4 regions of the Thalassolituus sp. UBA675 genome follow, and region 4 is predicted to be linked to each of the others. Evidence: predicted binding sites of a transcription regulator. Region 4 holds the regulator's gene; each other region holds the start of a gene.
What was found. Region 4 encodes LexA, which represses DNA repair genes until DNA is damaged. Its sites were predicted from a motif close to TACTGTNTANNTANACAGTA; they were not measured.

Region 1 (3,182 bases), on a different contig from region 4:
CCCAGAAGCGCACATGAGTGCTGAAGACGTGTATCGTTCATTGATCGACGCGGGTGAAGACGTGGGTCTTGCCACTGTTTATCGTGTACTGACTCAGTTTGAAAGTGCGGGTCTGGTTGAACGTCACAACTTCGATGGCGGCCATTCTGTATTCGAACTTGCACGTGGAGAGCACCACGATCACATGGTGAACGTCGAAGATGGCACCGTGATTGAGTTCTCTAACGAACAGATTGAGCGTCTGCAGCACGAAATTGCTGAAGAACATGGCTTTGATCTGGTTGATCACAGCCTGGTACTGTACGTTCGTAAGAAGTGACGTCAGGCTATTATTAGCAAGTACAATCAAAAAGAGCCGCAATTGCGGCTCTTTTTTATATCTGTTTATACCTACTGATACGTTATGAGCCAGACGCCTTAAGAACCTGCCATGGCCAGCATTTCACCCGCATGAGCCAGTGTCTGTTGAGTGATTTCAACGCCGCCCAGCATGCGCGCCAGCTCTTCTTTACGCTGAGAGGTACTTAGCGTGCGGATGCTGGTATGCGTCGCAGAATCACCACTGACTTTACTCACCTGAAAGTGATTGTGCGCCTGTGCCGCCACCTGAGGCTGATGGGTCACACACATAATCTGGGCCTGGCCACCAAGTTCGCGCATCAGGCGCCCAACACGTTCGGCAGTGCCGCCGCCTACACCTACGTCGACTTCATCGAAGATCAGGCATGGGGTATGAGACGTTGCTGCAGTGACGACCTGAAGCGCCAGACTGATTCGTGAGAGTTCGCCACCGGAAGCCACTTTAGCCAGAGGGCCAGCAGGCATTCCTGGGTTGGTCTGCACTTCAAAGCCAACAAAGTTCAGCCCGTGGGGATTCAGGTCGTCCTCAGACAACTCATCACAGCGGGTTGTGAAAATGGCTTTGCCAAGGCCAAGAGAGTCGAAGTGACTGCTTACTGCGTTACTCAGTTTGTTGGCCGCTTTCTGACGCTTAGCAGACAGCTGCTGAGCGTCTTTCAGACAGATCGCTCTGAGATTGGCCACTTCTTCTTCCAGTGCTTCAAGGTCATCGTCCGACAGGCTCATGGCTTCCAGTGTCGCTTCCTGTTCCTGCCAGTGTGCATATAGCGACTCCGGCCGGATCTGATGTTTGCGCGCCATGCTGTACAGTTCACTCAGGCGAGCATCGATCTGCTGCAGACGATGTGGGTTCATATCGATGTTATCAAGATACCGCTGCAGGGAGCTGGCCGCTTCGTCCAGCTGAATCTGTGCCTGATTCAGCATGTCCCGGACTTCGTCGAGCAGGGGGTGTGTATCGTTGATGTTATCGACCTCCTGCAGTGCCCGATGAATCATCTGGCTGGCAGCATCGTCGCCGGAGTCTCCACCGTTGCAGACGATCATGGCCGACTGGCCACAGATCAAGGTGTTCTCTGCACCGGATAACCGTTTTTGCTCGAGCTCCAGATCGTTGAGCTCGTCTTCTTTCAGGTCCAGTTCGCGCAATTCACTGACCTGATACTCAAGCAGTTGTCTTTGCGCCAGAAGTTCGCTGCTGGATTCGCGCAGTGTCTGTAAGCGCTTCTCTTCTTTCTTCCAGGCTGAAAATCCACGACGAACCGTCTCTGCGAGCGGGTTTAACCCTGCATAGGCGTCCAGGATGTCGCGGGCGGCGTCTTTCTCCAGCAACCGTTGATGTGCGTGTTGCGAGTGAATGCCGATAAGGTGCTGGCCAAGATCACGAAGGTCAGCAGCGGATACTGGTCGGCCATTCACATAGCCTCGCGAGCGACCTTCTGCAGAAATGACCCGACGAAGTATGACGTTATCGTCGTCGGCGGGGAGTTCATGCTGCCTGAGCCACTCCAGAGCGGCGGTATTGGTAGAGAACGTAGCAGCGACATCGGCTTTATCCTGCCCCTGTCGCACTGCTCCGGCTTCTGCACGTTGCCCCAGTGTCAGCCCCAGTGCGCCCAGCAGAATAGACTTACCGGCGCCGGTTTCACCGGTGATAACCGTCATGCCTTGAGAGAAATCGAGCTCCATATGCTCGATCAGGGCAAACTGATGAATCGACAGTGAGGTCAGCATACGACATCCTCTGATCTGAATGTATATACAGTGTTTTTATATACAGTATCGATTCCTGTCAAGGTGTTTTCCAGGATCAGGGATTGAAAACAGGGGTTGAACTGCCAACGGCCGGCCCCATATAGCCGACAGCGATATGAATTAAGACCGATGACAGAGGTGACTGATGTCTGAAGAACAGAAACCCCAGGAAGAAATTCTGGAAGAAGCTGCCGAACAGGAAACTGTTGAAGACACTGAGGTAGAGGCAGAAGCCCCGGCTGATGCTGAGTTGGAAGCTGCCCGTGCGGAAGTGGCAGAAGCCAAAGATCAGGTCCTGCGTGTGCAGGCTGAAATGCAGAATGTTCGCCGTCGTGCAGAGCAGGACGTCGAAAAGGCGCACAAGTTCGCTGTCGAGAAGTTCGCCAACGAAATGTTGACCGTTGTCGATAATCTGGAGCGCGGTCTGGCTGCAGCGCCGGAAGAAGAAGCGACCAAAGCGATCCGTGAAGGTATGGAAATGACCCTTTCCGGCTTAATCAGTTCGCTTGAACGCTTCAAAGTTGAGCAGGTAAACCCGGAAGGCGAGCCTTTCAACCCAGAGCTACATCAGGCAATGAGCATGGTCGAAAATGCAGAGCTGGCGCCGAACACAGTGATGGCAGTAATGCAGAAGGGCTACACCCTGAATGGCCGTCTGTTACGCCCAGCGATGGTGATGGTCAGCAAAGGCGCCGCTCAGATCGACGAGAATGCCTGATAAAAAGTATGGAATAAGGTCTTGAAAGCAAAAAACGTGACCTTATATAGCTAACAACGACAGATAACGCTGTTTTTACAAAGTTTCAGATAGCCGCAGCAGGCGGCAAATTGGAGATTCAATTATGGGTAAAATTATTGGTATCGACCTCGGCACCACTAACTCATGTGTTGCGATTATGGACGGTGACAAGGCGCGTGTTATTGAGAACGCCGAAGGTGATCGTACAACCCCTTCTATCATCGCTTACACCGACGACGAGACTCTGGTTGGTCAGTCTGCAAAACGTCAGGCTGTTACTAATCCACAGAACACGCTGTTCGCAGTTAAGCGTCTGATCGGTCGTCGC
Region 2 (3,182 bases), on a different contig from region 4:
CTTTCATCTGCGGGCTGTGCTTGCCATGAAGCTTCTGGTCGCGGGTCTCCAGTGCTTTGCAGTACCGACACCTGGCTGGCTGATAGCCTGGCTTGTAAGCGGTTAATCAGACTGCCTGACAGAGGCGTCTGGTCGTCTGTTGCAAGGCATGATGCCTGCTCATGCTGTCTTGAAGTGAACTGGGTGACACTAAGCTGAAGCTCAGTGACCGGGGCCCGCAGAGACTGTTTATCCAATTGATAACGGCACAGTTGTAACAGTTCTTCATAGCGGTATTCATGGTTGGCAAAGCTGAATAACCAACGGGTTTCCGGAAGTTCTCTGTGTAACAGGCGTAAGGCCAGCCAGCGGACTGAAAGCTGATGGTGGTGGAGAAATCCACAGAGGCTGTCGAGCAGACGAGCCAATGGAAAAAATAGCCCATTTCTGTGCTCGGCATCATGACTGAAAATGACTTTCTCAGAGAATTTCAGCGGCGGAGTAAAAAGACTAGAGGGCGGTTTTTGTTGTCCGTGTAGTTGCTGCAGTTGTTGCATCAACTGCGGACAGATACGACGACCAGTTTCTGCGAGTGGCAGTTGTAATAACTCTCCCAGACGCTGGATACCCAGTCGCTGTAGTGCCAGCAGCTGTGCATCGTTGAGATGCAATTTATCCAAAGGAAGTGCCTGTAGCGCATGCTGTTGTTGTACGGTATTCAGAGAGAGTGTCTGTATATCAGCGAGTGCCTGCCAGCGCGCAGAAACAGGCGTCAGGCCTAAGCCATATTGCAGTGGCCACTGATGCTGCTGACAGCCGTCTTTGAGCGTGTTAGCGAAGGCTTCAATGCCACCAAACAGCCTCAGCATGCTCCCTGCTTCGAGCCATAAGCCGTCCGCTGGGTCCGGGAATATCTGTGCAGAGTAGCGATATGCCCACAGTGCCCTTTGTTGCAGTAACTGCTCTGCGTATTCCTTGTTCAGGGTATGGCAGACAACTTCCGGACACAGAAATAACGCACTGGCGAGAGGCATGTCTGGCCGAATTCCGCATTGCCTTGCAGCAGTTGAAACCTGAACGACCCGCTGCTGATCCTGAGTAATCACAATAACCGGGCTGTGATAATCATGGACCAGACTGTGCAGGTACATATCCGGAAAGTAGAGATAGAGCCAGGCGTTCATTGGCTTAACCTGTCCGGGTTGCGCTGTTCAGTGACAGTGAAAAGGCATTACCCGGCCAGCGTCCCCGACGTTTAATAAAGCGCAGGTTTGCCTGTTCTGCTGAGATTCGTGTGACCTGAAGTCTCAATGGTGCGGCTGAAGCGCTGTTCTGGTGTTTGGCGTCGGGCCATAGCCAGCAGAAGTTCTTACTTGCTTCGCAGGCCAGTTGAATCCTGCGAATGCTGTTAGGGTCCGATTCAGGCAGCCATCCCATGACGGCGCTGCAGTGACCAGACCGAAGCCCTTCTTCGACGCACCAGAGTGCTTCTTTACGATCTTTGGGGTGGACCATCAACAGTCGTCGGGTATCTATTCCTGCCATTGTCAGGGCTGGCGCGTAGGGAATAGCAGGAGGAGCTACCATCATGATCCACTGCTGTTGATGACTTAATGTCGCCAGCACGGGTAGCAGAATATGCATATCACCGGAGCCGTACCTATGAGGGTAAATCTCGCAGACCTGGCCAGCTTGCCAGCCCCCTTGTGGGAGTTCACGGTTCAGCTGCGGATACCCAGAGGAGATGACTCTGGCACTGCTACAGGGTTGCTGAGCCGCCTGCCATACCAGCCCTTTGTTCAGAGCCAGGTCGAGAGGGTAACTCGGACCGGATGACGAATGTGATTGTGTCTCTGGCATACCTCTCTCTCCTATGAATGTTTTTATATACAGTACTGTATATAAAAACAGTGTTCAAGGAGTCGATACGACAGAGCACAAAAGACAGAAGAAAAAAGGGCCTCGCAGGCCCTTTCTTAGTTCAGTATTTTGTCTTGGTCGGCGTACGCCTACCGGTCAGTCGGTGGCATAAATAACGATCAGATCTTCCGGTAGGTCTGTGTCCGCAGTGAGGTAGCCAATGCTGTCTGGCGTATCAAGAAGATACTGAACCATCGCCTTCTCAGAATTGACTATCTGAGGCGGCGGGCGGCGACCAGTAAACTTCATCTGAGCCCAATAAGACTGAACCCGTGAGTCAGAAAGGCCGACGATCTTTATGTTAAACAGACTGCGTGTACGATTGCCGGGAGGTAGGGCAACAGGCTGCAGATCACGACCCACAGAGGCCCCCATAAACAGGTTACGTATCTGTTCACGGGATAATCGCACGCCGGTATTATCGGAATGCGTCACGATAATGATGCGTTCACTGGCGAAGGCAGCAAATGCCCCTGGTGCAAACAATAAGGTCAGCGCCAGTAAAGAGCTAAGTATGAGTCTCATCAGAAGATCCACTCCCACGCCACTTGGTAGAGGTAGGCATTTTCAGTGGAGTCATTTGCTGGGCTCATAAAGAAACCGCTGCGGCTTCGTGACTCTTCAAGCAGAGTTATTTCTGCTTTCAGTGCCATATTCATCCGAAAGTCCCAACGTGTTCCCAGGGTGTAGCTATCCAGGTTGCCATTCGGTGTGCTGGCAAATACCTGGTAGTAGGCCGTTGATAACATATCTTGCTGCGGGTTTCCGGTCGGGGGTATCGGCAGCTCGTTCGACATTTTGACTGCACTGTATTCGCTGCGGCTGTATGTCGCGTGCAGTGTCCAGTCGTTAATAACCCGGCCCGCCATCAGGTAGTAACCCGTGATCTCAGGAGCAATTTCGTACCCAGTGACTATGTTGACCCACTCTGCTTTATAGAATGAATTTAACGTGTCGTAGCTGAGAGACGTCTGCAGAGCGTATACATTACCGGAAGATTCCAGACTTTTGGCACTGTCGTTGTAGCCGAGGGCATACAGTTGTGAGCGCAGCTCAGATACATTCGGAATCTCAGTCGTGTTGCGCGCCTGATGGTATGACATGCGTAAAGACAGGTTATTGCGACTAATCGTAGCGACGATACCCGCCAGGTCTTCAACTTCTGTCTCAACGTCTACTTTTGAGCCGGCAAGGAACAAGTCGCCTTCGTAGTATCCGTAGTAAGCTTCGAGGTTGAGTGCCAGAGAGTTGCCTGAATGGTAATAACTGGCACTGGCGCCATT
Region 3 (3,182 bases), on a different contig from region 4:
CCGGGTGATTAAATAGTCTTCAGTTTACGCGAACGGACATGCCAGTAAGGCATGTCCGCTCTCGCTTCATCTGATATTCTGTGCCTCAGACTTTGACGCAGGAACTATCATGTCCGCCATATCCGATCTTCTTCAGACTCTGGCTACAGAATTGCTCGCTCGCAACCTGAAACTTGTGACGGCAGAATCCTGCACGGGTGGCATGATTGCTGCCGCGTGTACCGATCTGGCCGGGAGTAGTCAGTGGTTTGAATGCGGTTTTGTTACCTACTCGAATACTGCTAAACAGCGTGACCTCGGTGTACCAACAGAGATATTGAATGCACACGGTGCAGTCAGCGAAGCGACAGTAAAAGCTATGGTGGCAGGTGCAGCCCGCTTTGGGGACGTCAGTATTGCAGTCAGTGGCATTGCCGGGCCAGGTGGAGCCGTCGCGGGTAAGCCCGTCGGGACAGTATGGATTGGCTGTGGCAGCGAGGCCGCTCAGAGGGTAAACCTCTTTCAGTTTGATGGTGATCGGGATGCTGTCCGCCAGCAGTCTGTCGCCAAAGCGCTGGAGATGTTATTGGGCTTCGTGAATGACTGCGACCACTGAAACTCACCTGACTGAAAAAGTACTGAACAAATAACCAGTGTTTTGTTGACTTTAAAAAACGCTGTGATTAAATACTGGTTAAATCTACAGTAATCAAAGATTGCTGAACAATATTCCTGATTAACGACTGAATACGACCAAGGAACCGACCATGGATCAGAACAAACAGAAAGCTCTGGATGCAGCCCTGGGCCAGATCGAACGCCAGTTCGGTAAAGGCGCCATCATGAAAATGGGTGAGCAGCCTCGCGAAGCCATTCCTGCAGTCTCCACGGGTTCTTTGAGTCTGGATATTGCGCTTGGAATTGGCGGTTTGCCAATGGGACGTATTGTAGAAATCTACGGTCCGGAGAGTTCAGGTAAAACAACCATGTGTCTGTCTGCGATGGCTCAGGCGCAGAAAGCAGGTAAAACCGTCGCTATTATCGACGCCGAACACGCGTTAGATCCTCTGTATGCTGAAAAGCTGGGTATCGACCTGGATAGCTTGCTGGTATCACAGCCGGATACTGGCGAGCAGGCGCTGGAGATCTGTGACAGTCTGGTACGCTCTGGCGCGGTTGATGTCATCGTTGTTGACTCGGTTGCCGCTCTGACGCCAAAAGCCGAGATTGAAGGTGAGATGGGTGACAGTCATGTTGGCCTGCAGGCACGTCTGATGTCTCAGGCTCTGCGTAAAATCACGGGCAATGTAAAAAATGCCAACTGTCTGGTGATCTTCATTAACCAGATCCGTATGAAGATCGGTGTCATGTTTGGTAGCCCTGAGACTACGACTGGCGGTAATGCGCTCAAGTTCTACTCTTCTGTTCGCCTCGATATCCGTCGTACCGGCTCTGTAAAACAGGGCGATGAAATCGTAGGTAATGAAACCCGGGTGAAGGTCGTGAAGAACAAAGTGTCGCCGCCGTTTAAGCAGGCCGAGTTCCAGATCATGTATGGCAAAGGTATTTACCATATGGGTGAAGTGATCGATCTGGGTGTGAAATGCGGCATTGTTGAGAAATCAGGTGCCTGGTACAGCTATCAGGGCGATAAGATCGGTCAGGGTAAGGCGAACGCGTCCCAGTATCTGGAGGATCATCCAGAAATGGCCGCTGATATCGAAGGTCAGATCCGTGCGCAGCTGTTGAATGTACCTTCAGAGCAACCAGAGTCTGAGGATGAAGAAGCCGAAGCCTGAGCCTCTTGACCCGTCTGGCCTGAAACACGCGGCGGTAGATCTGCTCTCCCGCCGTGATTATTCCCGCCGCGAACTGTGGCGGAAGCTCTCTCCAAAGGCAGCCTCTGCCGACGATCTGGAATGCGTGTTAGACGAGCTCGCTGAACGCCAGTGGCAGTCTGACGAGCGTTTCGCCTCAATGTTTGTCCGTTCCCGTGCTTCTCGTGGGGTTGGTCCTGTTCGCTTGAAGCAGGAGTTGCGGGAAAAAGGCGTTGATGGAGAAACAGCCTGTTCTGCATTTGAAACGTCAGAAGAAAATTGGCACGAAAAAGCGCTTGAAGTTGCCCGCAGAAAGGCGCGTTCCATAGGACATGATAATCCTGATTTTAAACTGAAACTTTGGCGCTTTCTGTCATATCGTGGCTTCAGCAGCGATCAGATCAGTGCTGCCGTGGATACCTTACTGCGCGAAAGCTCTGAGTAATTCAGTTTATACGCCTAAATTCGTGCCTAACCGGGCAGTGTCGCCTCAGTCTATTGACTCAGATGGCGCAGGTACGGAACATTCGATTTTGACAGAAAAAGAACAAATGTTAACTGTCTGATTGCTCATAGGATTCGAATGTTGGGGAAGGATATGGCGCCGACTGCTCAGGTCGATATTGTACTGGTACAGCACCTGCTGAATTACTGGAACGGCCGCGGCGTGGATATGAATCAACTATGGCCTATCCTGCGGATAGACCCGGAATTACCACTTCCAAGGTGGGTTGATACAGATCGTGTTGCAGATGCATACGACTTTGTCGCACGTTTTCTTGATGACGAGTTGCTGGCGTTTGATCTCGGTATCTATATGGCGCGCCGTGAGATGCCATTGCAGCGATTGCTCCGTTGTGCGCCTTCGTTGCGTAAAGGTATCGAGGCGCTGATTCCTTACGTGTATCTGTCGACAGGAAGTCTGCGCTATGAAATTGATACCTCCCAAAGTGACATAGTACTGATTTCGGTAGAGCGTCATCCTGAAAGGCATGTGTCGCCACTGCAGTTGTCTGCTGCCGTGGTGATCATGGCGGGTGTCTGCCGGGATGCGCTAGGCGATAGTTTTGAACCCGAAGACCTCTGTATGCATCTTCCGCAGAGCGAAATTGCGGATGCAGCGCAAGCGGCGGATATCACCGGAATACAGGTCGCTGCGACGGAAGGCTTCTACATGCTTGAGATCAGTCAGGTCGCCTGGAATCGTGATGGACCAGATCCTCAGCCGGTGCTTTTCAAAAGTGTTCAACGTGAGCTGATCCGTCAGGATCAGAGGTTTCGTGAGCATCTGGCTCTCTATTCTGAATTAAAAGATATTCTGGAAATGTGCCTGATCCGGAGAAATGTATCCCAGGAGGGGGTCGCGGATCAGTTGGGTATCAGCGT
Region 4 (3,182 bases):
TAAAACGACGCTGGGAGTCGACGTTGCCAAAGCGGTTGAGCCCACTCTCCAGGCCCTGTAACCAGAGGATGCGGGAAAGTATCCAGTCCCGGTCCGGATGCTCTTCGGAAAGCTCTGAAGAATAGATTTCACCCGTTGGACGACGCCCACGGAATACGGCGTTTTCCGGCTGATCACGGCCAATAACAGCACAGATACGATGCCAGCCTCTCGGCGTGCAGCCGCTGCCTTCTTCTTCACCTATGCCATTCAATGCCGTTGACACTGAATATTCAGTAATGCCATCGCGCTCAGTCAGCCGCAAGAGTTGATCCTCGACTGAGATCTCAATAAACGGAAGATCTGACATCTACTGACGCGTTCCTTAGTTACCCGCAGGTGACTTCAGCCCGCTGGCGAGGAACGGCAGCAACTGATCGATAACATCCGGCGTGGCGGTGGGTTTACCGAAATCATGCTCCGCCATCGCGGTCAGAGAATCAACCCCGTTCAGTGTGAACATAGTCGCACCCAGCATGAAATGAACCCGCCAGAAGCGGTCTTCGTCGGAGAGCTCCGGCGTCGCCCGGGTAAGAAGATCCGAATAGCGGCGAAATACATGACCATACTCCACGCGCAGAAAACGACGTACATGGCCCTGACCCTGACTGTAGGCAAGCCCCAATAAACGCATAAAGATACGCAGACGTTCAGGCCGGTCTGCCCCCGAACGTAATGCGGTGTCAGATAAGAGCCGCAATAAAGACATCAGGTCAGCAGGTTGTTCGCCCTGCTCTGCATCGCAGGTATTGAGCGCCTTATCGAGTTCAGCGACAAAGGGCGTCAGAAAGCGGGCAAATACAGCCTGTATCAGAGACTTTTTAGAGCCAAAGTGATAATTCACGGCAGCCAGATTCACATCAGCCTTAGTCGTAATATTACGCAACGAAGTCTCCGCGAAACCCCGTTCTGAAAACAACTCTTCTGCAGCATCGAGAATGCTGCGCGCGGTATCTTTCTGCGCCATAGTGCCTTATCCAACTAACAAGTGTTTCAAACATACGTTTAAAACACTTAACACGCAACAATTGCAGCAATTCGGGGAAAATTCCGTCAGATCTAAAATTAGACGGCACTGGGTATTTACACAGTAAAAGGTACTGTATATATTTACACACACTGTATAAATCAACAGACTGGATAAATGTCATGGAAAAGCTCACGGCTCGCCAGCAGGAAGTTCTTGACCTGATTCGCTCAGCCATTGACGAAACAGGCTACCCGCCGACGAGAGCAGAAATTGCCGCAGAACTTGGCTTCCGCTCACCGAATGCAGCAGAAGAACACCTGAAAGCACTGGCACGAAAAGGTGCCATTGAGATGATGCCAGGTGCCAGCCGTGGCATTCGCATCGTAGGTGAAGACTCTCCGGGGCTGCCGGTAATCGGTCGCGTTGCAGCCGGTGAACCTATCCTGGCTCAGGAGCATATTGAAGATTACTGCGAAATTCCGCCGTCGTTCTTTAAGCCGGAAGCGAACTTCCTGCTCGAGGTGCATGGCGACAGCATGATCGACATCGGCATCATGGATGGCGATTACATCGCAGTGCATAAAGCAGAGACCGCACGCAATGGTGACATCGTGGTTGCCCGCGTCGGTGAAGAAGTAACCGTTAAGCGATACCACAAGAGCCGCAATCAGGTAACTCTGTTTGCTGAGAACGAAAATTACGCCCCGATTGAGGTCAACCTGAAAGAGCAGGAATTTGCGATTGAAGGTAAATACGTAGGTGTTATTCGTCGCCAGTAACGCGACCGACCAGAGTAACAGGTAAACGGTACACGACAGGAGAGATTGTTATGCGTCAGTTATCTTTCGAAGTATGTCCAGAAGCAGCACCACTCAGCTCTGCGGCACCCGTCAGAAGCGTGCCTAAAGGCAGTATGACGGAAGTCATTGTGTCTGAAGGCAGTGCATTACAACCCTTCCAGCTGTTGCCTGTGCTGGCTCTGTGCAGCGACCAGAAACGTTGGTTGATGTGGCTGAGCCCAAGCCAGAATCTGAACAAACAATGGCTGGCAAAAGCGGGCATCAGCGACTCTCCGGTACTTCACCTGAATACTCAAGTCGCTACTCAGTTTGACTTGTGTATCAAGGCGCTGAGATCAGGTAAAAGCCATTTGATTGTTGAGTGGTCAGGCGAACTCGCGGCAGATACCCGTCAACTGCTACGCCGTGTCGCAGAAGAAAACGGATCACACCTGTTCATTGTGCGTGGAGAATAAGACACTACCAGCCGGAGCTGGTAGTTGATCCGCCCGAATTACTGAGCAGTAGTAGCGGCAGGAACGTGCACAACGGCACCTTTTTCGTGCAACTCAACAACACGATCCAGTCGCTCAAGGGCTTTTTCCAGCGCGTCCTGGTTGTTCTCCATCGCTTTAATGGCATCTTTTGTTTCTTCGAGCGCGGTGCGCGTCTGCTCACGGGCTTCAGTGTATGCCTGAACGAGTTCAGAACTTTCTGGCTCATCGCTGCACGCGGTGATCAGTGAAGCGGAAAGTACTACAGTCGAGAGTGCTACTAGCTTTTTCATTCTCATCCTCAGAAGTCAATTTTCACAAGTACACCCGTTAACAGGGCTTTAGTTAGGATACTGAAATTCAAAAAAAAATCCGGTATCAGTTGCCCGATACCGGATTTTTTTATGAATTTGTCTGCCAGGGACAAATCAATGCAGGTGCTGACTGCTCTGCGGCACCTCAAAGTCGTCACTCTCGACTTCCATCCCAGACAGATCGCCCACGAGGCGCACGCCAGCCTCGAGCATTACTCTGGCCACATCCATATGGTGCTCCTGGAGACTTGCTTTCGCATCTTCAGAGAAACAGATACGAACCAGCGCATCGCTGTCCTGTTCGTCGGCACGACGCAGGGCAATGTCACCATTGGATAACTCTACAATTTCGAAAAAACCAGCCATAAGTGCCTCTTCGTTTCTGAGCGCGGATGATAACACAGGGGGGTGACGCTTTATACGAGAGTCACTGGGAGAATCAGCTTTCCTGCCGATTCTCACGCTGACTATCGATCAGGTCAGACAGATGCTGCCACCAGGACTGTGGCTGTATGTCATCGCTCTGTGCAACGGCAATGACGTTGACCGCACCCGCTGCCTGCGGGTTTCCAGCCGGGCCCGGACG

Region 1: the regulator LexA is predicted to act here: its motif matches at 2,123-2,142, upstream of recN (DNA repair protein RecN).
Region 2: the regulator LexA is predicted to act here: its motif matches at 1,873-1,892, upstream of imuA (translesion DNA synthesis-associated protein ImuA).
Region 3: the regulator LexA is predicted to act here: its motif matches at 668-687, upstream of recA (recombinase RecA).

Annotation. Positions count from the first base shown of each region.
Region 1 covers NZ_DBNJ01000008.1:31,876-35,057, forward strand. Annotated here, with positions in the region: gene fur (ferric iron uptake transcriptional regulator) at 1-319, shown strand, start outside; gene recN (DNA repair protein RecN) at 418-2,094, opposite strand; gene grpE (nucleotide exchange factor GrpE) at 2,261-2,833, shown strand; gene dnaK (molecular chaperone DnaK) at 2,958-3,182, shown strand, end outside.
Region 2 covers NZ_DBNJ01000012.1:108,568-111,749, reverse strand. Annotated here, with positions in the region: gene B3007_RS06210 (Y-family DNA polymerase) at 1-1,163, opposite strand, end outside; gene imuA (translesion DNA synthesis-associated protein ImuA) at 1,168-1,839, opposite strand; gene B3007_RS06200 (hypothetical protein) at 1,996-2,424, opposite strand; gene B3007_RS06195 (hypothetical protein) at 2,424-3,182, opposite strand, start outside.
Region 3 covers NZ_DBNJ01000025.1:9,166-12,347, reverse strand. Annotated here, with positions in the region: gene B3007_RS10245 (Ig-like domain-containing protein) at 1-16, shown strand, start outside; gene B3007_RS10240 (CinA family protein) at 110-595, shown strand; gene recA (recombinase RecA) at 747-1,778, shown strand; gene B3007_RS10230 (regulatory protein RecX) at 1,759-2,241, shown strand; gene B3007_RS10225 (AraC family transcriptional regulator) at 2,395-3,182, shown strand, end outside.
Region 4 covers NZ_DBNJ01000026.1:239,460-242,641, reverse strand. Annotated here, with positions in the region: gene B3007_RS11830 (L,D-transpeptidase) at 1-349, opposite strand, end outside; gene B3007_RS11825 (TetR/AcrR family transcriptional regulator) at 365-1,006, opposite strand; gene lexA (transcriptional repressor LexA) at 1,189-1,788, shown strand; gene B3007_RS11815 (cell division inhibitor SulA) at 1,839-2,264, shown strand; gene B3007_RS11810 (hypothetical protein) at 2,303-2,575, opposite strand; gene B3007_RS11805 (hypothetical protein) at 2,711-2,962, opposite strand; gene B3007_RS11800 (DUF6586 family protein) at 3,036-3,182, opposite strand, start outside.